Undibacterium sp. 5I1: one gene and its partner. The protein of the gene in region 1 interacts with the protein of each later gene in a pairwise test. Links are inferred from orthologs where the notes say so. Each region holds a gene or a part of one and is shown on either strand. Other genes may lie near its edges.

The links.
Region 2: the proteins of RGU72_RS08375 (region 1) and RGU72_RS06730 interact in binary tests that used the Escherichia coli proteins (3 or more experiments, as listed by UniProt). The link is inferred for Undibacterium sp. 5I1 from one-to-one orthologs.

The regions. Positions count from the first base shown.
Region 1 is NZ_JAVIWI010000001.1:1,889,602-1,905,929, forward strand. Bases 6,324-9,271 are described here. They hold RGU72_RS08375 (ATP-binding cassette domain-containing protein), read left to right. Parts: upstream 6,324-6,775; coding sequence 6,776-8,767; downstream 8,768-9,271. Other genes in these bases: prmB (50S ribosomal protein L3 N(5)-glutamine methyltransferase), read left to right, coding at 6,324-6,611. Also shown: chromosome segregation protein SMC, read right to left, coding at 1-354; dapC (succinyldiaminopimelate transaminase), read left to right, coding at 657-1,877; dapD (2,3,4,5-tetrahydropyridine-2,6-dicarboxylate N-succinyltransferase), read left to right, coding at 2,085-2,915; RGU72_RS08355 (PilT/PilU family type 4a pilus ATPase), read left to right, coding at 3,013-4,149; RGU72_RS08360 (arsenate reductase), read left to right, coding at 4,199-4,582; dapE (succinyl-diaminopimelate desuccinylase), read left to right, coding at 4,588-5,715; more of prmB, read left to right, coding at 5,712-6,323; RGU72_RS08380 (GNAT family protein), read left to right, coding at 9,410-9,949; RGU72_RS08385 (tautomerase family protein), read left to right, coding at 10,042-10,422; RGU72_RS08390 (polysaccharide deacetylase family protein), read right to left, coding at 10,790-13,474; RGU72_RS08395 (SPFH domain-containing protein), read right to left, coding at 13,979-15,913; RGU72_RS08400 (stomatin-like protein), read right to left, coding at 16,047-16,328. UniProt on the Escherichia coli protein: Genetic data indicate it may be involved in ribosome assembly or function.
Region 2 is NZ_JAVIWI010000001.1:1,497,519-1,514,275, reverse strand. The notes cover bases 6,620-9,996. They hold RGU72_RS06730 (2-oxoglutarate dehydrogenase E1 component), read left to right. Parts: upstream 6,620-6,940; coding sequence 6,941-9,796; downstream 9,797-9,996. Other genes in these bases: odhB (2-oxoglutarate dehydrogenase complex dihydrolipoyllysine-residue succinyltransferase), read left to right, coding at 9,902-9,996; gltA (citrate synthase), read left to right, coding at 6,620-6,664. In the rest of the region: RGU72_RS06770 (malate dehydrogenase), read right to left, coding at 1-172; RGU72_RS06765 (GntR family transcriptional regulator), read left to right, coding at 570-1,382; sdhC (succinate dehydrogenase, cytochrome b556 subunit), read left to right, coding at 1,552-1,959; sdhD (succinate dehydrogenase, hydrophobic membrane anchor protein), read left to right, coding at 1,960-2,328; sdhA (succinate dehydrogenase flavoprotein subunit), read left to right, coding at 2,331-4,109; RGU72_RS06745 (succinate dehydrogenase iron-sulfur subunit), read left to right, coding at 4,129-4,839; RGU72_RS06740 (succinate dehydrogenase assembly factor 2), read left to right, coding at 4,973-5,278; more of gltA, read left to right, coding at 5,357-6,619; more of odhB, read left to right, coding at 9,997-11,170; RGU72_RS06720 (PspC domain-containing protein), read left to right, coding at 11,172-11,507; lpdA (dihydrolipoyl dehydrogenase), read left to right, coding at 11,547-12,974; cell division protein ZapE, read left to right, coding at 13,054-14,151; RGU72_RS06705 (hypothetical protein), read left to right, coding at 14,173-14,619; RGU72_RS06700 (alpha/beta fold hydrolase), read right to left, coding at 15,037-15,885; RGU72_RS06695 (pyridoxal phosphate-dependent aminotransferase), read right to left, coding at 16,131-16,757. UniProt on the Escherichia coli protein: E1 component of the 2-oxoglutarate dehydrogenase (OGDH) complex which catalyzes the decarboxylation of 2-oxoglutarate, the first step in the conversion of 2-oxoglutarate to succinyl-CoA and CO(2).

The DNA of each region.
Region 1 (16,328 bases):
GTTAATGTAATAAGTTGATGTGCCGTCGCGCGTTAGCGTGCGTTTAACGGCGATCTCTGCATATTGACTCCACTGACCGGCTGCTTTACCCAGACTATTATCGAAAACCAATTCAACAGAAGAGCGACCAGCAGGTTTGCGGTGGGTAGATCCGTTAAAAATAACGTCTTGCATCGACTCACCACGGAGCTCGGAAGCTTTTGACTCCCCCAAAACCCAGCGTACGGCATCGATGATATTAGATTTACCACAGCCATTGGGACCGACCACGCCTACGAGCTGGCCTGGAACCTGAAAGTTGGTCGGATCGACAAAAGATTTGAATCCCGACAATTTAATGGAAGTTAAACGCACGTTATAAAATTTTACTGTCTTTAATGTTCAAATTCCGCCTGAAAACTCATATCCAATTTGCATTTACAAACAAAAATTGAATCGATTTTTTCCAGTCCCATGTTTTACACATTACTTTTTCAATCATCATAACATTTTGAAGGTGTGAAATTCCGTTTTTGATGATGCCCAACTAAGGCGTTCCCTATGCCGCAACGCAACGTGGAAGGCTATAATATGGCGTTATTCTTTAGTTTTTCTAGCAAAAGATGATGAAAACATCATTTTTAGATCGCAATTCCACCACTACTCGTGAATTTACAGTGAATCCTTTCCTGCAAAAACTTCAACCTTACCCTTTTGAAAAGCTAAAACTTCTGTTCGCGGATGTCAAACCAAATCCAGCCTACAAAGCAATCAGCTTAGGTATTGGTGAGCCTAAGCATCCGACACCAGCATTTATCCGTCAGGCCGTGACAGATCATTTAGACGGCCTAAGCGCATATCCGTCGACTGCGGGTTCGGATGCATTAAGAATGTCGATTGCAAATTGGCTGGCACGTCGTTATGCAATACCTGCTTTGGATGCTGCCACTCAGATTTTGCCGGTAAATGGTTCACGCGAGGCGCTTTTTGCTTTAGCGCAAACAGTCATCGATCCCAGCGATAACCAGTACGGCAAACCTATCGTTCTGTGCCCCAATCCGTTTTACCAAATTTATGAAGGCGCAGCATACTTGGCCGGTGCTGAACCTTATTTTGCCAACGCTGATCCTGAACGCAATTTCGCTCCCGACTATAAAAGTATTCCAGACGATATCTGGAAACGGGTGCAATTACTGTACATCTGCTCCCCCGGTAACCCGACTGGTGCCGTGTTGACACTAGCAGACTGGAAAGAATTATTCGATTTATCAGACAAATACGGTTTTGTGATTGCCGCAGACGAATGCTATTCCGAAATTTACTTTAAGCCAGAGGCACCGCTAGGCAGCTTACAAGCAGCGCATGCTTTAGGCAGAAATGACTACCGAGGCTTAATCACCTTATCCAGTTTATCTAAACGCTCTAATGTGCCTGGCATGCGCTCTGGATTTGTCGCTGGTGATGCAAGTATTATCAAAAACTTTCTGCTATACCGTACTTATCACGGCAGCGCGATGAGCCCTAGCATACAGTCGGCATCGATTCTGGCCTGGAATGATGAATTACACGTACAAGAAAATCGAGAGAAATACCGTCAAAAATTTGCGCAAGTCACACCACTTTTACAAGAAGTTCTGGACGTGAATTTGCCTGATGCTGCCTTCTATCTGTGGGCTAGGGTCGATAAGCTGTTATCCATTTCAGATACAGACTTCGCTAAGCGCTTATACCAAGAATATAATGTGACTGTGCTACCTGGCAGCTATTTAGCAAGGGATGCACATGGTAGCAATCCGGGACAAAACCGTATTCGCATGGCGCTGGTAGCCGAGGTCGAAGAATGTATGGAAGCAGCACAACGTATTGTCGCTTTCACCAAAAAACTTGCCGGTCTTTGATTTACTGAACTGATTAATCGAATTAACTACTAAAAGGACTTACGAAAAATTGTCCCAACAAGGCGTAGCGACGACGACAGTACTTTAAATACAGCTATGGGGCGATTTTGCATAAGTCCTAACTAAAATATCGGTTCTTATTTTGATCTTTTAATTGAATCAACGACCTACCTATTCACTCTCTTTTATAAAAACTGAAAAAATAATATGACTCAACAATTACAGCAAATCATTGACCAGGCTTGGGAAGATCGCGCCAGTTTTTCACCTAAATCGGCACCTGCAGAATTACGCGAAGCCGTTGCCCATGTTTTATCCCAGCTTGATGCTGGAACACTGAGGGTCGCTGACAAAATCAGCGTCGGTAACTGGCAAGTTAATCAATGGATTAAAAAAGCGGTCTTGCTGTCCTTCCGCCTGGAAGACAACATCGTGATGCCATCCGGCGATAACATGCAGTTCTACGACAAAGTACCGACTAAGTTTGCTGACTACACCGCAGAAGATTTTGCTAAAGGCGGTTTCCGCGTGGTACCACCTGCCGTTGCACGTCGCGGCAGTTTTATTGGTAAAAATGTTGTATTAATGCCGTCCTACGTCAACATCGGTGCGTATGTCGATGAGGGCGCGATGGTGGACACCTGGGCAACCGTCGGCTCCTGCGCGCAAATCGGTAAAAACGTACATTTATCAGGCGGCGTAGGAATTGGTGGCGTTTTAGAGCCAATGCAAGCTAATCCAACCATCATTGAAGACAATTGCTTTATCGGTGCCCGTTCTGAAGTCGTAGAAGGCGTCATCGTTGAAGAAAACTCCGTGATTTCCATGGGTGTTTATATTGGCCAATCAACCAAAATCTACGATCGCGCCACAGGTGAAGTCAGCTATGGTCGCATTCCTTCTGGTTCTGTTGTAGTCTCTGGAAACCTGCCCTCTGCAGATGGCAAATACAGCTTGTATTGTGCAGTGATCGTCAAACGTGTTGATGCGCAAACGCGCTCCAAAACTAGTATTAACGAGTTGCTGCGCGGCGTTTAATTTTTCGTTTAGATCCTTGTTTCGGTGTGCCTCTGTAAAAAGAAATACATCGACTTTTTAAGTTTTTACTCTTTTCCTTTTTGTATAGGGGCACACCATGGCAATGGATCGCTTATTCCAGTTGATGAAAGAAAAACATGCGTCAGACATGTTTCTCGCCATGAACTCGCCTATCCATCTCAAGATTAATGGCAATCTTCTGCCGATTAACCAGCAAAAGATGGATCAGGCGAATATTCTGTCGCTGCTTAATGAAGTGGTATCGCCAGAGCACATGGCACAACTGGAACGAGAGAATGAACTTAATATCGGTATCGGCGCGCCGGGTATCGGTCGTTTCCGCCTGTCTGCTTTCCGTCAGCGCGGCACAGTATCAGCGGTACTGCGTTTTGTACCGGGAAATATCCCTGCATTAAATACGCTGCACTTACCGCTGGTCTTGTCCGAACTGATTATGGAAAAGCGTGGTTTGATCCTGGTCGTGGGTGCCACCGGTTCGGGAAAATCCACCACCATTGCTTCTATGTTGGATCATCGTAATGAAATCAGAACTGGTCATATTCTGACCTTAGAAGATCCGATTGAATATCTGTTTAAAAGTAAAAAATCCATCGTCAATCAGCGCGAAATTGGCACTGACTCAGACAGTTTGAAAACCGCCTTAAAAAATTCTCTACGTCAGGCACCGGATTGTATTTTGATCGGTGAGATTCGTGATCTTGAAACCATGCTGGCAGCGATTGCTTATGCCCAATCAGGTCATCTGGTATTGGCGACGCTGCATGCCAATAATAGTTATCAGGCACTGAATCGTATTATCAGCTTCTTCCCGATGGAAAATCGAAACGCACTGTTATTAGATTTGTCTTCTTCAGTACGCGCCATTGTGTCGCAGCGCCTGATACGTGCTGTCGATGGAGGTCGTTGCCCGGCAGTAGAAATTATGCTCAATACGCGCTATGTAGCAGAGTTGATCGAGCAAGGCGATATTTTCCAGATTAAAGAAGCGATTGAGAAAAGTTTATCGCCAGGCTCCCAGACGTTTGAACGTGCGTTAATGCACCTGATTAAAGAAGGTCTGATCAGTCAGGAAGAAGGTTTGGCCAATGCCGATTCTGCTAATAACTTATTGTGGTTGCTCAATAACGAAGCCGGACCAAGTCCAACCGCGCCAGAGCCAGAACCAGAACAAAAAGAAGAAGCGTCTTTCACCGAATTTACACTGAACGTATAAACAAATTCATAGCCAAGTTTATACAAAGAAATAATAGAAAAATTAGAACATGCAATCACTCGTTTTATATGGCATCCCGAATTGCGATACCGTCAAAAAGGCACGCGCCTGGTTGCAGGAGTACGCTCTTAGTTACAATTTTACTTTCGATTTCCATGATTTTAAAAAACAGGGACTAGAGCGCGCAACTGTTGAAGGCTGGCTTCAGCACACCAGTCTTGACGTACTAATCAATCGCAAAGGCACAACCTGGCGCGCGCTCACAGATGAGCAAAAAGCCTCGGTCAGCGATATCGATGCAGCGATTGCACTGATGATTGCATCGCCCTCCATCATTAAACGTCCTGTGTTGCGAATACCATCCTCCAGCGCCAAAGTCACGCATATCGAAGTCGGATTTTCGGCCCAACAATACCAACCTCTTTTCAAATAATCGCCATGAGTAAAACACTTGCGCTGACAGAAAAACTGATCGCGCTCTCTTCTGTCACACCAGAAGACAAAGGCTGCCAGGATGAACTGATCTCTTTGCTGACACCTCTTGGTTTTCAGTGCGAGACAATACAGTCCGGTGATGTCACCAACCTTTGGGCGCGTAAAGGCACTGCACAACCCTTATTGGTATTCGCCGGTCATACCGACGTCGTACCAACCGGGCCAGTTGATCAATGGCAGTCGTTACCATTTACGCCTACCCACAGAGATGGCAAGTTATATGGCCGTGGCGCAGCGGATATGAAAACCTCGATTGCCGCATTTGTAGTCGCTTGCGAGGAATTTATTGAAGCCCATCCAGATCACAAAGGCTCCATCGCTTTCCTGATCACCAGCGACGAAGAAGGTCCGGCAACCGACGGTACCGTTGTCGTTTGTGAACAACTCAAAGCCCGTGGTGAGCAACTGGATTATTGCATCGTTGGCGAACCAACCTCAGTTGATCTGTTGGGTGACACCATTAAAAACGGCAGACGCGGCACGATGTCCGGCAAGCTCACTATTAAAGGGGTGCAAGGTCATATCGCCTATCCGCAACTGGCAAAAAATCCCATTCACCTGGTTGCCCCTGCGCTGGCAGAGATGGTGGCAGAGGTATGGGATGCAGGTAACGAGTATTACCTGCCAACTTCATGGCAAATGTCGAATATTCACTCCGGTACTGGTGCCTCCAACGTCATCCCTGGCACCGCCGTCATTGATTTCAATTTCCGTTTTTCTACCGCCAGTACAGCAGAAGGTTTGCAACAACGCGTGCATGCCATCCTCGACAAAAACGGTATGGACTACGATTTAAAATGGACGATCGGCGGTCATCCCTTCCTCACGCCAAAAGGTGAGTTAAGTGATGCACTCGGTGCCGCGATTCAATCTGAAACCGGCCTGACGACAGAATTGTCCACCACTGGCGGCACCTCCGACGGACGCTTTATCGCCAAAATTTGTCCGCAAGTGGTTGAGTTTGGTCCGCCCAATGCCAGTATCCACAAGATTGATGAACACATCGAAGTCCGCTTTATCGATCCACTCAAAAACATTTATCGCCGCACCTTAGAAAACCTGCTGACATGAGCAAACTACCCTCTACTTTATTTTTAACTTTGCGTGATTTGTTACGCTATGCGGTGACTCGCTTCAATACGGAAAAATTATTTTTCGGTCACGGCAGTGCTAACGCGCTAGATGAAGCCGCCTATCTGCTGCTGCATACGCTCAAATTACCGATTGATAAAATTGATCCGTTTCTGGATGCGCGTTTGCTACCAGAGGAGGTCGAAGCCTGTCTGACTGTAATTCATCGTCGCTCGACCGATCGCGTGCCGGCGTCTTACATCACCAATGAAGCTTGGCTAGGCACGTATAATTTTTACGTCGATGAGCGCGTCATCGTACCGCGTTCATTCATCGCAGAACTGATCCCTGAGCATTTTTCACCATGGGTGCAAGAGCCGGACACAATCACGCAAATTTTGGAACTTTGTACCGGCTCTGGCTGTTTGCCCATCATGCTGGCTGACGCCTTTCCGGATGCGCAAGTTGATGCCGTCGATATTTCTAAAGACGCGTTGGCAGTCGCCCAACGCAATGTAGATACTTACGAACTACAGGACCGCATTACCCTGATTGAGTCAGACCTATACACCAATGTGCCAGACAAAAAATACGACCTGATTATTACCAATCCGCCGTATGTTAATTCCGGCTCTATGAGTAAACTGCCACAAGAATATTTGCATGAGCCACAAATCGCCCTGGCTGGTGGTGAGGACGGTATGGATCTGGTGCGTAAAATCGTCGCAGGCGCAGGCAAACGTCTGACCAAAAACGGCATCCTGATGGTAGAAATCGGCAATGAACGAGCCTTTGCAGAGCAAGCATTTGCTGACCTCGATCTGACCTGGCTATCTACCAGCGCGGGTGACGACATGGTATTTCTCATCAACGCCAGTCAGCTAAATAATGAATAAGCATTGAATAAGTAGTGAATAAGCAGCTAATATCGCACTGCCAAAAATAAGATACTCACTATAAGTATCAACATTAAAATGAAGATCGTCCAGATAATACTTGGGCGATCAACACTTAGAATCACATACTCCCCGTTTTTTGAAATTTTAGAAATAAGTAAATAATGATACGTCTTCAACAAGTCATCCTGGCGCGCGGCACCAAACCTCTATTCGATAGCGTCGATGTCACGCTCAATCCCGGCGACAAGATAGGCTTGATCGGTTCTAATGGCGCGGGCAAATCCAGCCTGTTCGCCATGTTGCGCGGAGAGCTGCATCCAGATCAAGGCAGCATCGAATTTCCCGCCAAATGGCAACTCGCCCACGTCGCACAAGAAACACCCGCACTGGAACGCAGCGCCATTGATTATGCGATTGATGGTGACACCACCTTACGCAAACTAGAAGCACAATTAGCCGCGCTGGAAGCACAACCCGAGAGCGCAGAAAACGGCCTCGCCATTGGCGAAATGTACGGTGCACTGGCCGATGCTGATGCCTATACCGTGCGCTCACGCGGCGAACAATTATTGCTGGGTCTCGGTTTTACGCTGGCACAAATGGAACAATCCGTTGCCAGCTTCTCCGGTGGCTGGCGCATGCGTTTAAATCTGGCGCAAGCCCTGATGTGCAAATCCGATTTATTGTTGCTCGATGAACCCACCAACCATTTGGATCTGGACGCGATTATTTGGCTGGAAGAATGGCTAAAACGCTACGCAGGCACCCTGCTCATCATTTCGCATGACCGCGACTTTCTGGACGTCGTTGTCAACGTCGTCGTGCACATTGATGAGCGCAAACTCAAGCGCTATTCAGGCAACTATTCCGCGTTTGAACGGCAGCGCGCCGCCCAGTTAATCCTGGCACAAGGTACCTTAGAAAAACAAACCCGCAAACGCGATCACCTGCAATCTTTTATTGATCGTTTCGCCGCCAAGGCCAGTAAAGCCAAACAAGCGCAAAGCCGCATTAAAGCATTGGCTAAGATGGAAGAACTCGCGCCGCTGCGGGCTGCGGCTGAATTCAAATTCCAATTCCGCGAACCACTCAGCGCGCCAAATCCTATGTTGGTCATGGAAGACGTCAACTGCGGCTACCGGGTTGAATCAAAAACTGATCACAGTTTCACTGAAAAAACCATCGTCTCCGACGTCAAATTCTCGCTACAAATCGGCCAGCGAATCGGCTTATTAGGCGTCAACGGTGCAGGTAAGTCTACTCTGATCAAAACCATCGTCGGCGACATCGCGCCTTTGTGCGGCGATATGCAAACAGGCAAAGGCTTAGAGATCGGCTACTTCGCCCAGCATCAGGTAGAAATGTTACGCCACGACGAATCACCACTCTGGCATCTCGCCCACATCGCACCCAATGTACGCGAGCAAGAATTACGTAATTTCCTCGGTGGCTTCAATTTCCCCGGCAACATGGTCACCAGCCCCATCGCACCTTTCTCCGGTGGCGAAAAAGCCCGCCTCGCATTAGCCATGATCGTCTGGCAGCGCCCTAACCTGCTGCTGCTCGATGAACCAACCAACCATCTGGACTTGGAAACCCGCGAAGCACTGACCGAAGCGCTCGCCCAGTTTGAAGGTACGCTGATCGTCGTCTCACATGACCGCCACTTATTACGCGCCACTACCGACCAATTCATCATCGTCGCCGATGGAAAATTGTTACCGTTTGATGGCGATCTGGACGACTATAAAGACTGGCTATTCAAAAATAAATTAGCCAAAGAAGCCGCCCCAAGTTTGCCAGCCAAAACTAAAGAAAAGCAAGACAGTTTGCCACTGGCAAAACCGATCCCGGTAGAAGATCAGGTCGAAGATAAAGAAAAAAAACGCAGAGACGCAGAGCAAAGACAAAAGCTCGCCACACAACGCAAACCGATCGAATCAAAGATCAAACGCCTGGAAGAGCAAATGGCCAAGCTCAACGCCAAGAAACAAGATATCTCAGCCCAGCTTGAAGGTAGCGATATCTATAGCGATGCCAATAAAGAGAAACTAAAAGGTCTCTTACTAGATCAGGCGTATCTAGTAAAAGAGCTAGAACAAACCGAGGCGGACTGGCTGGAGCAGCAGGAATTTTTGGAGGCTGTGTCGTAAAGAAATTAGCTTCATTAAGTCAACCTGGTAGGTGCGATTAGCGCAACGTAATCGAACGCACATCATTGCTCACCTGACACCTCCATCAGTAAAAATATACAACAGCAATTAGACACGAATCAGGTATTCGTTGATGTGATTGGAGTATTCAACCCAGATTTTCCATTGGAACAGCGACAAGTGTGCCTTTGGCGGACTGACTGGCTAGACGCGACGACGACGCAAGCTGCATCTTGCTAGGAGGAGCAACAACGCCAGGCAGTTCGCCAAAGGTGCAATTGTCGCTGTAGCGTTCCCACTTATCCCTCTGAAGACCGCACGCCGTCTGCGTTTTTTGCGAAGTGGTAGCGGTCTAATGGAAAATCTGGGTTCAACATGCGTACGATTACGCTGCGCTAATCGTACCTACTTGGGATATTTTCTGCGCGAAATAGCAAGCTATCAGAACGTGATAACCGGCACAATAAAAAAACATCATTAACATACTCCCACCCAGTAAATTTAATTGTCCATATAATCAAATGGCAATAAGGCATATTTAGATAAAATAAGGGGGAGTATATTAAAATTACCCTATTTGACGCGATCATTTGACATTGCATTTTTGTACAGCACAACCTACCCCACTTTTAATCCAATTCCATGACAGTCATCATCCAACCCGCTCGCATTGCAGATGCTGACGCCGTTCTTGCATTTGAATTGCAGAACCGCGACTACTTTGAGCAATGGGTGCACAGTCGCACCGACGCCTATTATGATCTGGCACAGGTGCGGGCTACGTTGCATGCTGCAGAGGTTGAGCGCGAGCAGGATAAGTCGTTTCAATATCTGATCTGGGCGACGGATTCGGGCACTAATCAGCCGCAGTTAGTTGGCAGAATTAATCTCACCAATATTGTCAGAGCACATTACAACAAAGCGACACTCGGCTACCGTATGGCGCAATCGGCGACCGGTAAAGGTATCGCCAGTTGTGCCATCGATTTGTTATTGAAAGAAGCCTTCGGCCCACTCAAACTATGGCGTATTGAGGCGGTCGTCCGTCCAGCGAATATCGGCTCGGCAAAAGTGTTAGAGAAAAATGGGTTTAGCCAATTTGGCCGGTCAATTCGCAGCGTCAAATTGCACGGTGAATGGCAGGATTTACTGCACTTTGAACGACGCGCAGAATCATCATGAGTTGCCTGAACAGTTTTCGCACCTAAGTTTGTCGCTCCAAAGCAAATTTGAACTTACGGGTATAGTGATCTTTTTTCATGAGAGGAAAGATCATGCCTTTAGTCACCATTACTGTCCGCAAGCCAAAATCGAGTGAATTCAAATCCGGCGTTTTAGATTCCGTTCATGCTGCGCTGGTGGCATCTGGCGTGCCCGTGACTGACAAGTTCCATCGTGTATTGGAATTGGATGCGGATGATTTTCGCTTTGATAGCACGTACCCAGATCTGACATCTCCCCGCACTGATGATTTTGTCTTCATTGAAATTCTGTGGTCGGTCGGGCGCAGTGTGAAAATCAAGAAAAAATTACTCGACGATTTGATACAACGACTGACTGCGCTGGATCACAATCCGGAAAACGTGATGGTCTGTTTTAAAGAAACTACCTGGGAGAATTGGTCTTTTGGCGGTGGTCGTTTGATCCATACCTGATCTGATTTTTGGTTGAAGAAACAGGATTTACATTGCAGCGACAAGAAAATAGGTAGGGTGCGCCATGCGCACCGATAAACTTGAGCTGCTAGATTTAACGACCAACGGTGCGCATGGCGCACCCTACGTGTGTCGAGTTTCCAAATGCTGGTGGTAAATCCGGTGCTGGTGATTTGAGATAAATTGCATTGCCGTTTGCATCTGCCCTCACCCCAGCCTTCTCCCGCTCGCGGGAGAAGGAGTGATGTGTTTGGTTTGCTTACCAATGCGCGGATTGAATTTTATAAGTTCAATTTTGCGGATTTAAGTACGCTGATTTAAGCTCGCTGATTCAACTTTATTGAATCAGCCCCCGCTTCCATCAAGATTAATTCAACTTCTTCAACGCTTCTCTCACATACGCGGCATTGGGACTATTCGGCGATAGCTGCAAGAAGGTGTTGTAGGCGGCTTTTGCCTTTTCGTTGTCATTCAGCCTTGCTCTTGCATCGCCAAGATTGAGATAGGCGATGGCTCTCGAAGGATCGATTTGCAAAGTATTTTCAAACCAGCGTGCCGCCTCGGCAAACTTCTCTTGTTTAAAGTAAACGAAACCCAGGTTATTCGCAGCCAAACCAAAGTCAGGTCGGTACTTGAGCGCCTCTGTGAAGGCCGCCTCTGCCTGCGCGTATTGTTTTTCCCGATAAAGTTGCAAGCCCTGATCATTGGCACGTTGCGCTAGCTGCCGCGATGACGCGTCAACCGGTTTAGGCGCAGCGATTTTTTGCTCGCCGCCATTCAGATTTTTAATCACGATTGGTGCGTCTGTACCGACCTTGTTACGGGCGCCATCAATCTTGCTGTTGAGTGCGATCGCATCTGCGGATAACTGGTCTGTCTTGGCGTTTAAGAACTCGGATTCGCTCCGCACTTCAAATACAAATTCACCGCCCTCTGATCCTGGCAGGCTGCCAAATGCGGGAGTCTGTTGCGATACACTAGACACTGCAGGTGCGATGTAAGCTGCTAGCTCGGTCGCTGTGATCATGCCGTCACCATTAAGATCCGCTTTGCCAGAAAGGGCTTGTAGCAGCGTCCAGGTGAAGACCGAATGGCCGTTTGGCCCGCCATCAGCGACTAACTGATCCGCGCCACCGGCAGTCAGCATCTGACGACCCAGCCGCTTGGCATTCTCACGCAAGAAACTGCTGGTGCCGCCACCGCGGGTTAAGCCAAGGCCGCTGTAACAGGCGTCCATCACAAACAGGATGTGCTTGGCATTCAGGCTCTCGGCGATGTTCTGCAAATCCGTCATCGGGATCGCATCGACGGAGATTTGTTCAGGATCGGAATCAACAGGAATGATGTAGCCCAAATTGCGACCGGAACTCAGTTTGCGGGTAGCACCGTGGCCGGCAAAAAATACAAAAACACGGTCATCTTTTTTCAGTTGTCCATGACCTAGCTTGTCATGAAATACGCTCAGGATATTGTTTCTGGTGGCGTCGGCATTGGTCAGGGTAATGACTTTGTCGCTGGAAAATCCCAGACGGCCAATCAGCATGTCACGAATCGAATTCGCATCTTGTACCGCGTACTGCAACTTGGGCCACTTAGCATAATCATTGATTCCGATGACGACTGCCCAGCTATTTTGATAATCGGTCGTAATACTAATTTTTTCTACTGGCGCGGTAGTTTCTTTCCCTACCTTAAATTCGCTGCCATTCCATCCAGCAAAGTGATACCCATCGGCGATCAGTTTATCCAACACCAGCGGCAATGCCTTGACGGTACGCTCGTGAATATCATGGAATAAAATAATACCGCGTTGCTCTTTATCGACTGTCGCCAATACACGGTTCGCGATCGAATTGGGGACGGGGTCGGCCCAGTCCAAGGAATCAATATTCCACAACACTGAACGCAAACCAAGGCTGGACAAGATCTGCATGCCTTCCTTATTTTTGGCACCATACGGAAAGCGGAACAAGGACGAGCGCGCGGGATCAATCGCTTTTAATAACTGGTCGGTTTGTGCGATCTCGGCGTGCAAACTATCGCCATTTTCTTTCGAGAGCAAGGCATGGCTAAAGCTGTGATTTCCAATCGCATACCCGGATGCCAATAATTTTTTGCTGATATCCGCATTTTTATTCAGCTTCTCCTTACCTTGCGCATCAACGGTACCAACGTTGCGCCCGACCTGAAAAAATACCGCAGGCACATTGTATTGTTTGAGTATCGCTGCGATCTCGTCGGTATATGTCGCATGTGGACCATCGTCAAACGTCAAGACGATTGTTTTGGCAGGCAAACCAGTCCCAAAAATATCCTTGTCTTTGGCAGCGGCGGGATCAACCGGCTCCGGAATCTCAGGGTAAGGCAAGATCACGCCATAGTCTTTAAGGATCTGCTCACGCGGATAAAGTTTGCGCAGCTTGTTGAGGTAATCATCCCAACGCTCCCGTTTTAGCTCTATCGAGCGGGTTTCAAACCGGGAGAAAATATCTTTTAATTCTTTATCGTATTCTCTTTCTATCTCGTCTAAGGCAGCCAAATCGTCACCGACGCGTTTATGTAATTTGATCGCGGGCAAAGTCTGTTCAGTCGCAATCGCTTTTTGCAGCTTGAGTAAGACTTCGCGGAAAGCGAGGCGATCGGCATCGAACAAACCTTCACCAGACTCGATAAAGTTCAGTATCGTGTCATACGCGGCTTCGCGCTCTGGCGCTTTGAGTTTTTTTAATGAATCTAGATAATCATCGACCGCAACCAGTCGCCCCAGATTTTCATGAAACAAGGCTTGACCAATCCGGTTGGCAGCAGTTTTCTCTTTGGCATTGAGTGATTTTTCATCGCCGAGCAGTACGATCACTTTTCTGTACGCTGCCAGAATATCGCCTAACTCTTTCGGCAACTTGTTTTGCGATGGAGCGATATCAACTAGATCAGCCTTCCCCTGCTCTGGCTTTGTTGCCTTGCTGGTAGAAAAAATATAAGCACCTGATGCGACCAGCGCCGCAACAACGAAGGCGGCAATGGCGAGAATAATTTTGCGAGATTGGCTCATGAAGTAATTACGTGTGTCGGCAAAGTTGGATTGAGTTGCTAAGGCTGTAAGGCTGTAAGGCCGAAAAGCAAAACAAGAATGGTGTAGTTGCAATCAAGCCATATCTTAAGTCAGATCATGATATTTTTGACAAAAATTTGCTTCAATCAATGTGGGCAAGACATCGTGAATAGATTAGAAACAAGTCAATTGATTTGCTGTCTCAGGCATCAGTTCAGCCAAGTTTTAGATATCATTGCCATAGACTAGTATTAAATACTCCCAGCTAGTATAATTTATTGTCCATATAATCATTGGACAATGAGGCATATTTCATAAAAATGATAGGGAGTATATTAAATACTCTTCTTATTCGTGGTATTAAGTGAAAGATGTTTCCGTCACAAAGTATGAGAACCACTCAGTGATTTTTTTCACTCCTGAATTACAACAAAAACCGCATGACTCTTTTCAAAGTCATGCGGTGCTTTTGTGATCTACTGCAATCAGATCGAGCTTAGGTGATCAAATAATGATCGCTTCTTTTTTCTCAGACTTATTCAATAAATCCTTCGCTGCCAAGGCCAGAAATGCATCCACTGCCGACGCACTTGCGCCACCGGTTTGTATGCTGGGCACCATGGCGATGTGACCTTTTTCAATCGCCTCAGCAAAGCGCAGTAAGACGGTTTGCTGGAATTGCAGTTCTGGACCGCCGTAGGCTTCTACATTCAAGCGAGTTGCTTTTGCTTGTGCCTCACCGACTTGTTGTAGCTGATACGCTTCGGCATTGGCCAGAGTCCGTTTGGCATCCGCTGCACCAGACGCCGTTTGACGTGCTTCTTCAGCTGCTTTGATCGCTTTCTGCACTGCTGCACTACCTTGGTTTTCGGCGATTTTGACGGCTAATTCTGATTCGGTAATGGCCGTTTGTTGTTTCGCTTTGGCCTCTGCCTCGCGCAGAATACGTTCTTGTACTGCCGCAGTTTCTTTGGTTTTATAGGTTTCTAATTGCTCTCTGGAGACTTGACGTTCACGCAGTTGTTTTAGGATGACTTCAATTTGCGTGTCCCCTGTTTTGGCGCGTGGAGTGCCAATCAAGACTTCATTTAAAGTCAGGTTATAGCCTTCAAAGTTTTTGCGCATTTCTGCTTTAGCGCGCTCTTGGATATCGGAACGCTCTTGCAATAATTCGATCAGCGTTTTGCCTTGCCCAATATTTTTGAAATAAGCAGCAACCATCGGGTCCAGCGTTTGCTCAACCAATTTTTGGATATCGCCGAAGCGCTGAATCACGAGCGGTGCCATTTTGTAGTCGATATTGACGACTACAGATAATGGCAAATCAGGCTCAAACGCATCTTTGGTAATTAAGGACACTTCGCTCAAATGCTTATCTAACTCATGCGAACCAACAGCCCCTGATTGCCATTTCAAAATGAAATTCGTCGTTGGGACATCGATGACCCGTTTAGCATAGGGATTGAGTGCGTATTTTCCAGGCAATAGCGGCGCAGCTTGTACACCTTTTTCATCACTGCCCACCAGTTCACCATGACGATACGCCTCACCTGTCACATCATTACCGGCTTTGCCAGTGTAAGAGACAACCACACCGACATAGCCCACTGCGACCACGCGTTTCTCTACGATTTCATAACTGGCGAAACGTGCATTCAGATAATAAGTACCTTCCACCAAGACTTGTAATTGACGACCTTTATAACCACCAGCATCAATAAAAACTTCAGGATTTTGATAATCATGGTGATAGCTGGCAGCGTGATGGGGATCGGCACCAACCACGGGTGCAACGATGGTGCCCTCTGGCAGAGATTGGCCTTCATGCGTAGTAATGACAGCCAGTTTATCGTCACGGATCACCAGAGGCTGAAAGCCGCTACGCTTTCTTAGTTCATTTAACATTTCTGCCAATTGACCAACGACCTGACCTTCGCTATTGATATTGGTGTCGCCTGGCAGAGGCAAGGCGTAGACTTTTTCAGAACTCAAGACGACGAATTGAGCAAGGTTGATCGCATAAGTACCTTCGCGCAGAATTTTTCTTTGCAAGCCCTTTTGACCTGCGCTGGTCAAAAATCCACGCACATCCGTAAAGTCATTTGCCGTTTTATTGCAGGCTAGATTTTGTGTCGGCGCCATCGCTTGTCCGTCGCGGGCAAATACATAGGCCAGCGTGCCCTGCTGTATCGTTACCAGATCATGCCGATGAATCGCATATTGGAATGGGAAGAATAAATGGAAGCCACCACGTAAGACTTCGGGCTGAAAACCAGCCTCACCGCTTAAGGCGATAAATCCATGTTCTAAGGAACCTGACAGTGACCATTTCTTTTCTACGATACCGATTTTTTCGTTGGAGATATACACCAGCATATTGCTGGCGTACACCAAAATAATGAGGGCAAGTACGGAGACTGCCAAAATAATTTCAAGCATGATGAATCCTTTTTTTATGAATCCCGATTTTCTGGAAATGCAGCGGCCTGACTAGCACTGGATAAGCGCTAGCTGAACTACTGTTTGCTTTTTTTGTGGAAAAATAGGGAGCCTGTCACGCTCCATAAGAAGATTAAGAAGGTCGTCGCGGCACTTCTGTTGCGATGACTTTTTGGGACTTGACGACTTGCATTGCGGTGGCGATCAGGCCGCTCATATCACCCAAATTGGCTGGGATAATGATGGAATTATTGGTCTTAGCTAAATTGGCAAAGGCCGCTACATATTGCTCTGCAACTTTAAGATTAGCGGCATCAGAGCCACCTGGTAATTGCATCGCAGCGGCAGTTTTACGAATCGCTTCTGCACTCGCTTCTGCAATAGAGAGGATAGCGGCTGCCTGACCTTGCGCACG
Region 2 (16,757 bases), 390 kb from region 1 along the record:
TCATAACGCCTTTAAGTGCTTTTTGCGCTTTTTCGTCAGGAATCTCTAACAATTGCAGAATAACCGGTTGGTCTTTGCCAAGCATGTCGCCATTGGCAATGCGGAATAAAAGGGAATAGCCAATTTGGCCAGCAGCGCCTGTTACAGCTACGCGCATAGGGGATTTTGCCATGATGCATCTCCGAAGTGGTGTGAAAATTATGTCGACTTAACGCTTTATAATCAATCATTTCAAACTCGATTATTAAGCATAAAAAGCACACAATGATACCGTTGAAAGTAGGGCGCGTCAGCCAAATTCACAAGCGACCTCTAATTTCTTAATCTATCAATATTAAGCTTCAATCTTTATATCAATCTACGGTGTTTGTGGATTTCTTCTTTACTTTGAATCTATAAGAACTAATATTGCTTGACGACTTTAATGTTGGTTCGTGTCAACTCGTTCATACGGGAGTTTAGGTTGGCTAGAACGAAGTGTCAATCAATATCTTATGTCTTATATAAGACATATTACTTGTTAATTTGTTGTGGACGGAATGCTACTTTCTGTGGTGAAATTGTGGTCTATGAATTCTACTGTGCCAACCGCCAATAATCAGGGTAATAATCCTAATAGCTCGACTGTAGGTGTTGCTGCGCCTGGTTATGTGACATCTGGCGCATCTCCTACTTTTAGCCCTTTATATCAGCAAATTAAAGCTTTGATTACCCAGAGTTTGCAGTCGGGCGAGTGGAAGCCTGGTGAGTTGATCCCTAGTGAGATGGAATTGGCTAGTCGTTTTAAGGTAAGTCAGGGTACTGTTCGCAAGGCGATTGATGAGCTATCTGCAGAAAATTTGGTTATACGTAGACAGGGGAAGGGTACTTTTGTCGCAACTCATCATGAGGCGCGCTCCCAATTCCGTTTTTTGCGCTTGGTGCCAGATGTTGGCATTCCACATTATCCTGAGAATAGAATTATCGAGGTGAAGCGGCTCCGTGCACCAGCTGATGTTGCGCGTGCACTAGATATCAAGTCAGGTGACTCTGTTGTGTTTATCCGAAGAGTTCAATCTTTTTCTAACGTACCCACCATTTTGGATGAATTGTGGTTGCCAGGGGTGATCTTTAAGGGATTGACTGCTGAGCGCCTTAATGAATACAAAGGCCCGATGTACGGTTTGTTTGAAACTGAGTTTGGTACGCACATGATCCGAGCGTCCGAAGAAATTCGAGCGGTTTGTGCTGATGAGGTTTCCGCTAATTTGCTTCAGTTAGATGTTGGTGCACCTTTGTTAAAGGTGGAGCGAATTTCGTTTACCTATGGCGATAAGCCTGTCGAGTTACGACGTGGGCTTTATCTGACCGACCAACATCATTATCGTAATGAACTGAGTTAATGCGGGTCATATAGGACGATTATTGGCATTACGTGTCAAAATACGTATTCAGATTTCGCAGTAAGATATGACTATTTTGTAGCAAAATGTCTTTTTGGTTGGTGCAATGCACCAAAATAGGCGAAAATTATAAAGTTCATGTACAGACTAGTTAATGGGGAGATTATTTATGTCTGAAGTAGTAAAAGCTAAACCTCGCTACGGGGTGATGCGGCTGATTGATGCCACAGGATATCGGCTGCCACTAGCTGGATTCGTTTCTATTCTGCACCGCGCAAGCGGAATGCTGATGTTTTTGCTCTTACCATTCATTTTGTATTTATTGGATAAAAGCATTACTTCAGAACTGTCATTTGCAGTGCTCAAAAATTTCACTTCGGGTATTTTTGTTAAATTGACTATTTTGGCGCTGTCATGGGCTTATTTGCACCATTTTTGTGCTGGTATTCGTCATTTGTTCATGGATTTTCATGTTGGCTTGAATAAAGACTCTGCACGTCAATCTGCCGTTGGTGTATTCGCTGTGAGCCTGTCTTTGGCTGCTTTGATTGCTCTTAAATTATTTGGAGTATTTTAAATGGCAAATAACAATATTGGGCCTAATCGGTTTGTCACTGGTGCGCATTATGGTTTGCGCGATTGGTTGGCGCAACGTGTCACAGCTATCGTTATGGCGCTGTATACCGTGTTGCTACTTGGATTGTTTTTAACGGCAAACGACTTCAGTTATGCTGGCTGGGCAGGTATTTTTGCGCAACAGTGGTTTAAGTTGGCGACCTTTGCTGTCTTTATGTGTTTGTTTTATCACGCTTGGGTAGGTATGCGTGATATCTGGATGGATTATGTGACGCACAGCGTTGCATTGCGTCTGGTGTTTCAAGTCGCCACTATTTTGTGGCTGATCGCTTGTGTCGGATATGCGGCACAGATTTTGTGGAGAGTGTAACCGTGGCAGCAATCAAACCCGCAATTCCATCCCGCCGCTTTGATGCGGTGATCGTTGGCGCAGGTGGCTCGGGCATGCGTGCTTCCTTGCAATTGGCAGAAGCTGGCCTGAACGTCGCTGTATTGTCTAAAGTATTTCCTACGCGTTCGCACACAGTTGCGGCACAAGGTGGTATCGGCGCGTCACTAGGTAATATGTCCGAGGATAATTGGTACTGGCATATGTTTGATACCGTAAAAGGATCAGATTATTTGGGCGACCAAGATGCAATTGAATTTATGTGTCGTGAAGCACCTAAAGTAGTTTATGAGTTAGAACATTTCGGTATGCCATTTGACCGTAACGCTGATGGCACTATTTACCAGCGCCCGTTTGGCGGACACACTGCAAATTTCGGTGAAAAACCAGTACAGCGAGCATGTGCGGCTGCAGATCGTACTGGTCATGCGTTATTGCACACTTTGTATCAGCGTAACGTTCGTGCTCGTACTCATTTCTTCGTCGAGTGGATGGCAATTGATTTAATTCGTGATGCTGATGGAGATGTCTTGGGCGTAGTTGCCTTGGAAATGGAAACTGGCGAAGTGATGATGCTTGAAGCCAAGCAAACCATCTTTGCAACCGGAGGTGCAGGTCGTATCTGGGCTGCCTCAACAAATGCATTTATCAATACTGGTGACGGTATGGGTATGGCTGCACGCGCTGGTTTGCCTCTGGAAGATATGGAGTTCTGGCAATTCCATCCAACGGGTGTTGCTGGAGCTGGCGTTTTGATCACAGAGGGCGTGCGTGGTGAAGGCGGTATTCTGGTCAATAGCCAGGGCGAGCGTTTCATGGAGCGTTATGCACCGACACTAAAAGATCTTGCTCCTCGCGATTTCGTTTCCCGTTCTATGGATCAGGAAATAAAAGAAGGTCGCGGTTGCGGTCCAAATAAAGATCATGTCATGCTGGATTTACGTCATATCGGAGCAGATACCATTCAGAAACGATTGCCATCGATTCTGGAGATCGCACATAAGTTTGCTAACGTAGATGCGACCAAAGAACCGATCCCGGTAGTGCCAACTATTCATTATCAAATGGGTGGTATTCCAACTAATATTTACGGTCAGGTTGTCGCCCCTAAAAACGGTAACCCTAATGAAATAGTGAATGGTTTATATGCGATTGGTGAGTGTGCATGCGTTTCAGTGCATGGCGCTAATCGTTTAGGTACCAATTCGCTGTTGGACTTACTAGTATTTGGTCGCGCAGCAGGTAATCATATCGTTGCCAGCAATTTGAAGGCTCGCAGCAATAAGGATCTGCCAGCGGATGCAGCAGATCTTGCATTATCTCGTTTGGCCAAACTGGAAACTAGCACGGGTACCGAGCGTGTACAGTACGTCGCGAATGCGATTCGTAAAACGATGCAATATCACTGCGGTGTATTCCGCACTGACGAGTTGCTGCAAGAGGGCGTCAAAGAGATCATGGAGTTAGATGAACGTCGTAAGCATGTCTCGTTCAAAGACAAATCTAAGGTATTTAACACAGCACGTGTTGAAGCCTTAGAATTGGATAATTTGATTGAAACCGCAAAAGCGACCATCACATCTGCTGCTGCGCGCAAAGAGTCGCGTGGTGCTCATGCGCATCGTGATTATGAGAAGCGCGACGATGAAAATTGGATGAAACACACGCTATGGTATTCGGAGGCTAATCGTCTGGATTACAAACCAGTTGTTACCAAGCCGCTGACTGTAGAGACCTTCAAGCCTAAAGCACGTACTTTCTAAGAATTGCGAAGAGAACAAAATGGCACGTACACTCAAATTTAAAATTTATCGCTACGATCCTGACAAGGATGCAAAGCCTTACATGCAAGATCTTACAGTTGAGCTGCAAGACACAGACAAAATGTTGCTAGATGCATTGCAACGCATCAAAGCTGACGTTGATGATTCTCTTGCCTTGCGTCGTTCATGCCGTGAAGGTGTGTGTGGTTCGGATGCAATGAACATCAATGGTAAAAATGGTTTGGCTTGTACCACTAATCTGAACGAATTGACTGAGCCTATTGTTTTGCGTCCTTTACCTGGTTTGCCAGTCATTCGTGATCTGATCGTGGACATGACGCAGTTCTTCAAGCAATACAACTCCATCAAACCATATTTGATGAACGAGTCGATTCCGCCTGAAAAAGAGCGCCTGCAAACGCCTGCAGAACGTGAAGAATTAGATGGCTTGTATGAATGCATCTTGTGTGCTTGCTGCTCCACATCTTGCCCTTCGTTTTGGTGGAATCCAGACAAATTCGTTGGCCCTGCCGGTTTATTGCAAGCTTATCGTTTCATTGCAGATTCACGCGATGAGGCGACCAATGAGCGCTTGGATAACTTAGAAGATCCGTATCGTTTGTTCCGATGCCACACGATCATGAATTGCGTTGATGTTTGCCCTAAGGGTCTTAATCCGACCAGGGCTATTGGCAAGATTAAAGAGTTAATGGTTAGGCGAGCTGTCTAGTCGTTGCAGAATTTAATCGAGTAAAACAATCGAGAGCTACAAGTTCGTTATTCCTCGAATGTTGAATTTGGAGCTCTTATTTTATGTAATTTTTGTTTTGCTTCGAATGGCAGTCTCAAGAATTGCATGAAATATGAATTCAGTATTGAAAGCAATTATGTCTGAAATTAAAATCGTATCCCATCAAAGTGACCCCGTAAAACGAGCTCGCCTAAGGTGGCGCTCCAGACGCGGTCTTTTGGAAAATGATCTCATACTCACTCGCTTTTTAGATTTACATGAGACATCTCTTACAGATGATGAAGTGGATGCTTTTGGTCGATTGATGGAATTGCCTGATAATACTTTGATGGACCTTATTTTGGCTAAAAAGCAACCAGAAGCTGAAGTTGATTTGCCGCACGTGCACGCACTTTTGGCTCGCTTGCAGATTGCCTGATGTTGATAGAGATTTATTGATAAAAATTTTCTCTCGTTTTTTTGATTAACGACTCAACTCTATGTTGAAGGAAGAGCCATGACGAATTCTGAAACAAAAGCCACACTATCTTTCTCTGATGGTTCTGCATCATTAGAAATGCCAATTTACAAAGGTACAGTTGGTCCTGACGTAATCGATATACGTAAATTGTATGGCGCAACAGGGATGTTTACTTATGATCCAGGCTTCATGTCAACGGCAGCATGTAACTCGTCAATTACTTACATTGATGGCGACAAAGGCGAACTGCTGTATCGCGGCTACCCCATTGAACAACTAGCAGTTAATGGCGGTGATTTTTTAGAAACTTGTTTCCTGCTATTGAACGGTGAGTTGCCAACAGTTGAGCAAAAGGCTGAATTTGTTGCTACTGTAACGAATCACACTATGGTGCACGAGCAGATGCAATTTTTCTTCCGTGGCTTCCGTCGTGATGCACATCCGATGTCTGTTCTGGTTGGTACAGTAGGCGCTTTAGCGTCGTTCTACCATGATTCCCTCGATATTAATAATCCACGTCACCGCGAAGTATCTGCAATTCGCTTGATCGCAAAAATGCCAACTCTGGTTGCTATGGCCTATAAGTATTCCATTGGGCAGCCTTTTGTTTATCCTCGTAATGACTTGTCATATAGCGCTAACTTCATGCACATGATGTTTTCTACGCCATGTGAGCCATATAAGGTAAATGAAGTTTTGGTTCGCGCTTTGGATCGTATTTTGATACTGCATGCTGATCACGAGCAAAATGCATCTACTTCTACAGTTCGTCTGGCGGGTTCGTCTGGGGCAAACCCATTTGCGTGTATCGCTGCTGGTATCGCTTGTTTGTGGGGGCCTGCACACGGTGGTGCTAATGAAGCTGCTTTGAGCATGTTGGAAGAAATAGGAAGCGTTGATAATATCTCTGAATTTATTGCCCAAGTAAAAGATAAAAACTCTGGCGTAAAATTGATGGGCTTCGGTCATCGTGTTTATAAAAACTATGATCCACGTGCTAAATTAATGCGTGAAACTTGCTATGAAGTTCTGCAAGAACTCGGTTTGCAAGATGATCCATTGTTTAAACTTGCGATGGCGTTAGAAAAAATTGCGTTGGAAGATGAATACTTCGTCTCTCGTAAATTGTATCCAAATGTCGATTTCTATTCCGGCATCGTACAACGTGCACTCGGTATTCCGACTTCCTTATTTACGGGTATTTTTGCCTTGGCTCGTACAGTTGGCTGGATCGCGCAGTGGAAAGAAATGATTTCTGATCCAGAGCAAAAAATTGGTCGACCACGCCAATTATTTGTCGGATCTCAGACGCGTACCGTGTTGCCTATTGATCAGCGTGGATAGTTGGTATCGAAAAAAGCGAGTCAGCTAGACTCGCTTTTTTTTACATTAAATATGCTATGCTTCAATTAGTAAGTAGATTTTTAGATGTAAATTCATTTTTAATTCAAAAAAGTTATTTTTTTAAATATACGAATGACAGTTTTGATTTAAAAGTGGAGTAGTTAGAAACCAGCCCTTCCCCACAACTTGATGTGCAATCCGCTAACCGGTCAGGCCGTGTCGCGGAAGGTTAGATTAACCCGCTAATCTCGCGAAACGCGAAGAAAGGTGAGCAAGATGATGCAACAATATAACGCTAACTCGTATTTGTTCGGCGGCAATGCGCCGTACGTAGAAGAACTTTACGAAGCGTATCTAAACAATCCCGGATCTGTTCCTGATAACTGGCGCGCGTATTTTGACGCGATGCAAAACGTTCCTGCGGTCGATGGCTCAAGTAAACCGGACGTAGCGCATGCACCTGTGATTGCTTCGTTTGCTGAGCGAGCCAAACAAGGTCCTATTCGTACAGTCAGTGCGAGTGCCGACGCCGAAATGGGTCGTAAACGTGTCGCTGCACAGCAATTGATTGCTGCCTATCGGTTCTTAGGTAGCCATTGGGCGAATTTGGACCCTTTGCAACGTCAAGAACGTCCAAATATCCCAGAACTTGAAGCTAGTTTTTATGGCTTTACAGATGCTGATATGGATATTCAGTTCAACATTAGCAACACCTATTTTGGGCCAGAAACCGCATCATTGCGCGATTTGCTGAATTCTTTGCGCGATACTTACTGTCGTTCGATCGGTGCTGAATTTATGTATATCAGCGACCCAACTGAAAAGCGCTGGTTACAACAAAAGCTTGAGTCCATTCGTTCGACTCCAAGTTTTTCCGCTGAAAAGAAAAAACATATTCTTGATCGCTTGACCGCAGCAGAAGGTTTAGAGCGCTACCTTCATACTCGTTACGTTGGTCAAAAACGTTTCTCACTCGAAGGTGGTGAGAGTTTTATCGCCTCCATGGACGAGACTATTCAACGTGCTGGTGAACGTGGTGTTGAAGAGATCGTTATCGGTATGGCGCATCGTGGTCGTTTGAACGTGTTGGTCAATACTCTGGGCAAGATGCCACAAGATTTGTTTGCTGAATTTGAAGGTAAACATGGTGACGATCTGCCAGCAGGTGACGTTAAATACCACCAAGGCTTCTCATCAGATATTTCCACTCCGGGCGGACCAGTCCATTTGTCCCTTGCATTCAATCCATCCCATCTTGAAATCGTTAATCCAGTAGTTGAGGGTTCGGTTAAGGCGCGTATGGAGCGTCGTGGCGACAAAGATGGTTCTCAAGTTCTACCTATATTAGTTCATGGTGACGCTGCGTTTGCAGGTCAGGGCGTTGTCATGGAAACGCTGAACCTCGCGCAAACACGTGGTTATGGTACTGGCGGAACGGTACATATCGTGATCAACAATCAGATTGGTTTTACTACATCTGATCCGCGCGATTCCCGTTCTACTTTGTATTGTTCCGACGTCGTAAAAATGATTGAAGCACCTGTATTGCACGTTAATGCTGATGATCCTGAAGCCGTTGTTCTGGCAACACAGATCGCTTTGGACTACCGTATGGAGTTCAAGAAGGATGTCGTTGTTGATATTATTTGCTACCGCAAGCTAGGTCATAACGAGCAGGACACACCAGCGCTGACGCAGCCTTTAATGTATAAAAAAATTGCTCAGCACCCTGGTACTCGTAAAATGTACGCCGATAAATTGGCAGCGCAAGGTACGATCCCAGCTGATGGTGGCGATACGATGGTCAAGGCTTTCCGTGATGCTATGGATGCAGGTAAGCATACGGTTGATCCGGTCATCTCCAACTTCAAGAACAAATATGCAGTGGATTGGATTCCTTTCCTAAACCGTAAATGGACTGACGCAGCAGATACAGCAGTACCTCTTTCTGAGTTGAAGCGTTTAGCTGAGCGTATTACGACGGTGCCAGAAAGCTTCAAGCCGCATAGTCTGGTTGAAAAAGTTTTGGGCGACCGCGCCACCATGGGTCGCGGTGAATTAAATCTTGACTGGGGTATGGGCGAGCATCTTGCCTACGCATCTTTAGTTGCGTCTGGTTATGCAATCCGTTTGACGGGTCAAGATGCCGGTCGCGGCACATTTGTACATCGCCACGCGGTTTTGCATGATCAAAATCGTGAGCGTTGGGATGCAGGTACTTATATTCCTTTGCAAAACATTTCAGACAAGCAAGCTCCATTCGTCGTGATTGATTCTGTATTGTCAGAAGAAGCTGTATTGGCATTTGAATATGGTTATTCCACTGCAGAACCAAATACATTGACAATCTGGGAAGCACAATTCGGCGATTTCGCTAACGGTGCTCAAGTTGTTATCGATCAATTCATCAGCTCCGGTGAAGTAAAATGGGGTCGTGCTTCTGGTTTGGTGCTGATGTTGCCGCATGGTTACGAAGGCCAAGGTCCAGAGCATTCATCTGCACGTCCTGAACGCTTCTTACAGTTGTGCGCTGACAATAATATGCAAGTGGTTCAGCCGACGAATGCTGCGCAAATTTTCCATCTCTTGCGTCGTCAGATGATCCGTCAGTTCCGTAAGCCTTTGGTCATCATGACGCCGAAGTCCTTGCTGCGTAATAAAGATGCGGGTTCTCCGTTGTCTGAATTAGCAAAAGGTAGTTTCCATACAGTGATTGGCGAAGTGGATGACAAGATCGATGCCAAAAAAGTGAAGCGTGTGATCGCTTGTTCAGGCAAGGTTTACTATGATCTGGTCAACGCACGTAAAGAGCGTGGTCAGACTGATACGGCGATTATCCGTGTGGAGCAGTTATATCCGTTCCCACATAAGAGCTTCTCAGCTGAGTTGAAAAAATTCCCACAATTGGCTGAGTTGGTTTGGGCACAAGATGAGCCGCAAAATCAGGGACCTTGGTTCCAGATTCAGCACAATATTTTTGAAAGTCTGGATGAAGGTCAAAAACTGGCATATGCCGGTCGTCCAGCTAGCGCATCGCCTGCTGTAGGTTACTACGACAAGCACTACGCACAACAAAAAGCATTGCTGGATACGGCATTTTCTAAACTCAAAGGCTACGTCCTGACTAAATAACGATCTTGTATTGACTGTGCGTATTCATTACGCATAAATCAATTAGTGATCCGTGGCGCAGCAGAAGCTGCTGCGCCCAACAGATATCCGAAACGGAGAAAAAACATGGCAATTATCGAAGTAAAAGTACCGCAATTATCCGAGTCAGTTGCAGAGGCAACTTTGCTCACATGGCATAAAAAAGTTGGTGAATCCGTCGAACGTGACGAGAACTTGATTGATGTAGAAACGGACAAAGTTGTTCTGGAGTTACCTGCACCAGAGGCCGGTATTATTACTCAAATCATCAAACCAGACGGTAGTACCGTGGTTGCTGGTGAAATCATTGCTATTTTGGATACTGACGCATCTGCCAAGGTTAGTCCGCTCCAAGTCACCGCACTCCCAGTTGCTTTAACAACTGATCCAGTAACTGATGCAATCAATAGTCTTGCTGCTAAATCTGCTGGTGTTGCAATGCCAGCTGCTGCAAAAATTTTGTCTGAAAACAATATGTCTGCCAGTGCAATTGATGGCACAGGCAAAGACGGTCGCGTTACCAAAGGCGACGCCTTAGCCGCAGTTGCAAAACCTGCCGTTACAGCGACTGCACCAGTAGTTGCGCCAATCGCAGCACCAGTTGCAAGCAAGCCAGCTTTGCAGCAAGTCAATGCGCCGGCAATGAACTTAGGTGATCGCCCTGAAGAGCGCGTGCCAATGAGCCGTTTGCGCGCCCGTATTGCAGAGCGCTTGTTGCAATCTCAATCGATGAATGCGATTTTGACGACCTTCAATGAAGTCAACATGGCACCAGTTATGGAATTGCGCAATAAGTACAAAGACAAATTTGAAAAAGAACATGGCGTTAAACTGGGTTTTATGTCTTTCTTCGTTAAAGCTGCCGTTGCTGCTTTGAAAAAATATCCGGTTATTAATGCTTCTGTTGATGGCAATGACATCGTGTACCACGGCTATTTTGATATCGGTATTGCAGTCGGTTCCCCACGTGGTTTAGTAGTACCTATCTTGCGTAATGCGGATCAAATGTCGATTGCTGAGATTGAGAAGAAAATTGGTGAATTTGGTGCCAAAGCCAAAGACGGCAAACTGACACTGGAAGATTTGACTGGCGGTACGTTCTCCATCTCCAACGGTGGTACTTTTGGATCGATGTTGTCCACACCGATTATTAATCCACCGCAATCCGCAATCTTAGGTGTGCATGCAACTAAAGACCGTGCTGTTGTTGAAAATGGTCAAATTGTAATCCGCCCGATGAACTATCTTGCGATGTCTTACGACCACCGTATCATTGATGGTCGCGAAGCAGTTTTAGGTTTGGTCGCAATGAAAGAAGCATTGGAAGATCCAGCTCGCTTGTTGCTAGATCTGTAATATGAACTTCGCTGACGAAATCAAACGTCTGCACGAACTGCATCAGTCGGGCGCACTGACTGATGCCGAATTCGCGCAAGCCAAGGCTAAGTTGCTGGCGTCGAATGAAAGTGCTGAACAATCATGGTCTGGCACTGATCAAACGATCAATCAATTAAATCAGTTCCGCCGGTCCAGAAAAGATCAATGGCTAGGTGGCATTTGTGGTGGTCTTGGCAAACTTACCGGAGTCGAATCCTGGATCTGGCGTTTGCTTTTCGTTATGTTCACTTTCTATTTTGGTTCTGGTCTGGTGGCTTATATCCTTGCATGGATATTTATCCCGGAAGAAGAATAAATAGAGCGAACACAATCTGAACACATCAGGAAAATATTCATGAGTAAACAATTTGATGTCGTCGTTATCGGCGGCGGCCCTGGCGGCTATATAGCAGCGATCCGTGCAGCACAGCTCGGTTTTTCCACCGCATGTATCGATGCATGGAGTACTGATAAAGGTACGCCAGCATTAGGCGGCACCTGCACCAATGTTGGTTGCATTCCTTCCAAAGCTTTGCTGCAATCATCCGAGCATTATGAGCATGCCGGCCATTCCTTTGCAGATCATGGTATCGAAGTCAAAGGCCTGGCGCTTAACATCGGCCAAATGCTGGCACGTAAGAACACCATCGTTAAGCAAAATAATGACGGTATTGTGTATCTCTTTAAGAAGAACAAAGTAACGTTTTTCCACGGTCACGGGTCTTTTACCAAGGCAGTTGAAGGCGGCTATGAAATCAAAGTCGTAGGTAAAACAGAAGAGAGCATCGTTGGCAAGCATATCGTTCTGGCGACGGGTTCTAATGCACGTGCTTTGCCGGGTGCGGAGTTTGATGAAGAATTGATTCTGTCCAACACTGGCGCCTTAGAGTTGCCAGCAGTACCGAAAAAACTGGGCGTCATCGGTGCCGGTGTAATCGGTTTGGAAATGGGCAGCGTCTGGCGTCGTCTGGGTGCTGATGTGACTGTGTTAGAAGCTCTGCCAACCTTCCTTGGCGCAGTGGATGAGCAAATCGCAAAAGAAGCGCACAAACTGTTTGTGAAACAAGGTTTGTCCATCAATCTCGGCGTAAAGATTGGCGAGATCGTCAAAGGTAAGAACGACGTCACCGTCAATTACAGTGATGACAAAGGTACTGTGCATGTAGCGGTATTCGATAAATTGATCGTCTCCATCGGTCGTACACCTAACACCAACGGCTTGAATGCGGATGGTGTTGGTTTAAAACTCGATGAGCGTGGTTTTATCGCGGTTGATGGTGATTGCAAAACTAATTTGCCAAATGTCTGGGCGGTTGGTGACGTCGTGCGTGGCCCTATGCTGGCACACAAGGCGGAAGAAGAAGGCGTTGCAGTTGCTGAGCGCATCGCTGGTCAGCATGGTCATGTCAACTTCAATACGATTCCGTGGGTTATTTATACTTCACCTGAGATCGCCTGGGTTGGCCGCACTGAGCAACAGTTGAAGGCAGATGGTGTTGCTTACAAAGCTGGCACATTCCCATTTATGGCGAATGGTCGAGCCCGTGCTTTAGGTGATACGTCCGGGATGGTCAAATTCTTGGCAGATGCGACGACGGATGAAATCTTAGGCGTACACATTGTCGGTCCAATGGCATCGGAGTTGATCGCAGAAGCTGTTGTAGCAATGGAGTTTAAAGCCTCAGCAGAAGATATCGCCCGTATTTGTCACGCACATCCATCTCTGTCGGAAGCGACTAAAGAGGCGGCGTTGGCAGTAGACAAACGTTCGTTGAACTTCTAATCAGAACGATTTTTGAACATGACGCCGCTGATGGGATAAATATCCTCTCAGCGGCGTATTTATTCCTAAGCGGTAAAAAATGAATGTTCTAGAGTTTTATCAAGAAGCCCTGACCAAGCGTGGTTTTCAAGCGGATGCTGCACAACAACTCGCAGTCGATCGGCTGCAACAATCCTATGATGAATGGGTGGAATACAAATCCAAGCGCGCCAACAAGTTCACCCGTTTGATCACCCGTCCCGATGTACCACGCGGCGTGTATATGTGGGGCGGGGTAGGGCGTGGCAAATCGTTTTTGATGGACAGCTTTTATTCTGTCGTGCCAGTTGTGCGTAAAACTCGTCAGCACTTTCATGAATTTATGCGTGCAGTCCATCGGCAGTTGGATGAGTTGACTGGTGTAGCGGATCCGCTGGATGAAGTCGCACGTCGCATTGCTAAAAAATACCGTCTGATTTGCTTTGATGAGTTCCACGTATCCGACGTGGCTGATGCCATGCTCCTATACAATCTGCTGAACGCCTTGTTTGAAAACGGCGTGTCATTTGTCATGACATCCAACTATCAGCCCGACACTTTATATCCAGACGGACTGCATCGCGATCGTATGTTACCCACCATTGCGCTATTGAAAGACAAGCTAGATGTCTTAAATGTCGATTCGGGTAACGATTACCGCAAGCGTGCGCTGGAACAGGTGGATGCTTATCTCACACCGCTCAATGCAGCGACCGATAAAGCGTTACGCACAGCATTTTCCAAACTGGCAGACACCGCTGATGAAGACTCCAGAGTCAATATTGAGGGCAGGGACATCAAAGCCTTACGGCGCGCCGGTACTGCAGTGTGGTTTGACTTCAGCACGCTTTGTGGCGGCCCCCGTTCGCAGAATGATTATCTTGAAATTGCCAGCCGTTTTCATACCGTGATATTGTCCTCGGTCCCGCGCATGTCGGCAGCAATGTCGTCTGAGGCACGTCGCTTTACCTGGTTGATTGATGTGTTTTACGATAACAAGGTCAAGCTGATTATGTCGGCTGAAGTGCCTGCAGAAGAGTTGTACACACAAGGTACTTTATCGAATGAGTTTCACCGTACCGTATCGCGTATTATCGAGATGCAATCGCGTGAATACATGGAAACCGATCAGCGGCACAGTACTGATACTCTCACTTAACTTATTCTGAAAGCTTGATCTATGACACCGTTTCACCGCAGATTTACTTATTTGTCGTCTGTCCTGGCTATTGGTTTATTCAGTTTTTGCTCAGTATCCTCTGCTCAGATACAAGATCCGCCTTTGACGCTGGATGAGTTGGCTAGTGTTGTCGGCAAACTGGATCAGACGTATGCACCAAAAGCCATTCAAACCGTCGAAGCTGCCGATGCCGCATTAGCCCAAGTAGAGCCAACCCAAAGACAATTGCAAGCTTGGTATATTCGCACTCAACACACTTGTTACGAACGTTTTTTCGTCAACTCTTGTCTGGACAACGCCAAGCTTAGTCGCCGCAAGCATTCTGTTATTTTGCAGCGTATCTCAGTAGAAGCAAAAGCTTATAAACGCAAAGAGCATATTGAAGAACTAGATGCTGAGTTGAAATTAAAAAATGAGCAAAAACAGTTGGACGAGCAGAAAAAGTAATAACAATGATAATGCGCACTGCATGGTGTTGCCGGGCTGGCACCGAATATTGCGTTATTGTTGCGCTGCTTAAAGAGCGAGATCAATATAAATAAATCCCCTAAAATATCTAAAAAAAGGGGAGTATGTGTCAAAAATAGCCTCATTGTCCAGAATAAACCTAGACGTTAAAATATACTGTGGGTAAGTATATATGATGCTTGAATGCCGGTTTAGGCGTCAGCTATAGCGCCAATCTAATGTTTAATTCAATGCTAACTTAGGTGCGAATTCAGGTGCAAATTCAGAGCGTACTCAAACGAGTTAGCGCCTTCTGCAAGGTCTGCTCTTGCTTAGTAAAACGAAACCGTACGATGTCGGATTCGCTTGCTTGCTGATAAAAGCCCGATAGCAGAATTGCTGTCACATCACGATCACTCAATGGACGGCGACACCGGTGCCGCTTAACTGTGTTTTGGCAATCGAGTCCTTGATCGCTTTTGCAGTCATTATTCTGCGAATAGCTGCTACAACGACCTCTGGATTGGCGACTTGTATTTGATGGTCAGAATCGACGATGGTCGTGTTGGCGTTTGGGTAAAGTCCCTCGACCATAGCTGCTAGTTTGGGGCCAGAATCAGTAACGCCGAAATCGACAGCAATTGCGCCTGCTGATTTGGGGACGTTAAACAGTCGCTCTACAGGAATTTTATTTGCCCATGGTAATGCAAGAACTTCTTCGCCGGTATTGAAGATTTGGTCTATCTCGTGATTAATTACTGTACTAAAAAAGATCTGTTTGGCAATTCGGGTATAAAGCGGGAAGTCGGCTGTTTTTTTGATGACGCCAGGATAGATGGCATCAACCAGAACAACACCCGCAACGTCCTGGGGATACATCCGGGCAAATAGCTGCATGTACAACCCGCCTAATGAATGACCAACCAGCAGATAAGGTGGTTTTAAGCCTTGGTGTTGCAAAGTCTTGCGTAGTTCTTCCACAATCGTTCGGCCATCACGTAGCGCTTCCGTTTCATCACTTTTGCCATAGCCGGGACGGTTGTAGGCAAATACGGTCGCCTCGTTTTTAATATCTTCAATAACTTTGCTCCACTTATCCAGAGTTTCGCGTGATCCGTTTTCAAATACGACGATGGCTTTGGATTTGGTAGTCTCAATCTGCAACACTTCAATATTGTGATTGTTGATCTTTTCGATTCTGCTTTGTGCATATGTATTGAGTGATATGGCGAATGCGACGAAAGCGAGAGTTAAGCGTAATAGCATAATTGAATCCACAGGTTGAAAATCCTGAGATTATACGAATGACAATTTGAAATTAGATGTGAAGCGACAAAGCACAAAATCTTCGGGATGAAATGCAATATTTGACCGATAGCCCGTATTGGTGAAAACCAGCAGAAAAGCCAAAGGGAAATAGAAAGGGGATTAAAAAAATAGGGAGTATGGTTAAATATAGCACCTACGTGCATGTATATAAAAGGTGCCGTAAATATACTCTATCTAAGTATTTATATTTCCTGCAGGCGTTGCAATGCGGCATGCAAGGTCTGCTCTTGCTTAGCAAAGCAAAACCGTACAATCCCGGATTCGTTTGCCTGCTGGTAAAAGCCGGACAGTGGAATCGCTGCCACACCTATTTCGCTGGTCAACCAGCGTGCAAAATCCAGCTCTGACTGATCAGAAATCGCTGAATAATCGACACATTGGAAGTAAGTTCCTTGTGCTGGCAGCAACTTAAAGCGGGAGTTTTTTAAACCGTCACGGAAAAAATCCCGTTTTTGCTGATAGAACGCAGGCAAGTCCAGATACGGTGCAGGATTTGCTAAATAGTGCGCCAGTCCCAATTGCATTGGCGTATTGACAGTGAATACATTAAATTGATGCACTTTGCGGAATTCTTGCATCAGTGCGACCGGGGCGGTGACATAACCTACTTTCCAGCCAGTGACATGATAGGTTTTGCCGAAGCTGGAGATAATAAAGCTGCGAGCCGCCAGTTCTTCGTAACGCGCAAGAGACTCATGACGCAAGCCGTCAAATACCATATGCTCATACACTTCATCCGATGCAATCAGCACCTTGGTGTTGCGCACAATCTCGGTTAGCGACTGAATATCTGCCGGACTCAGCACAAA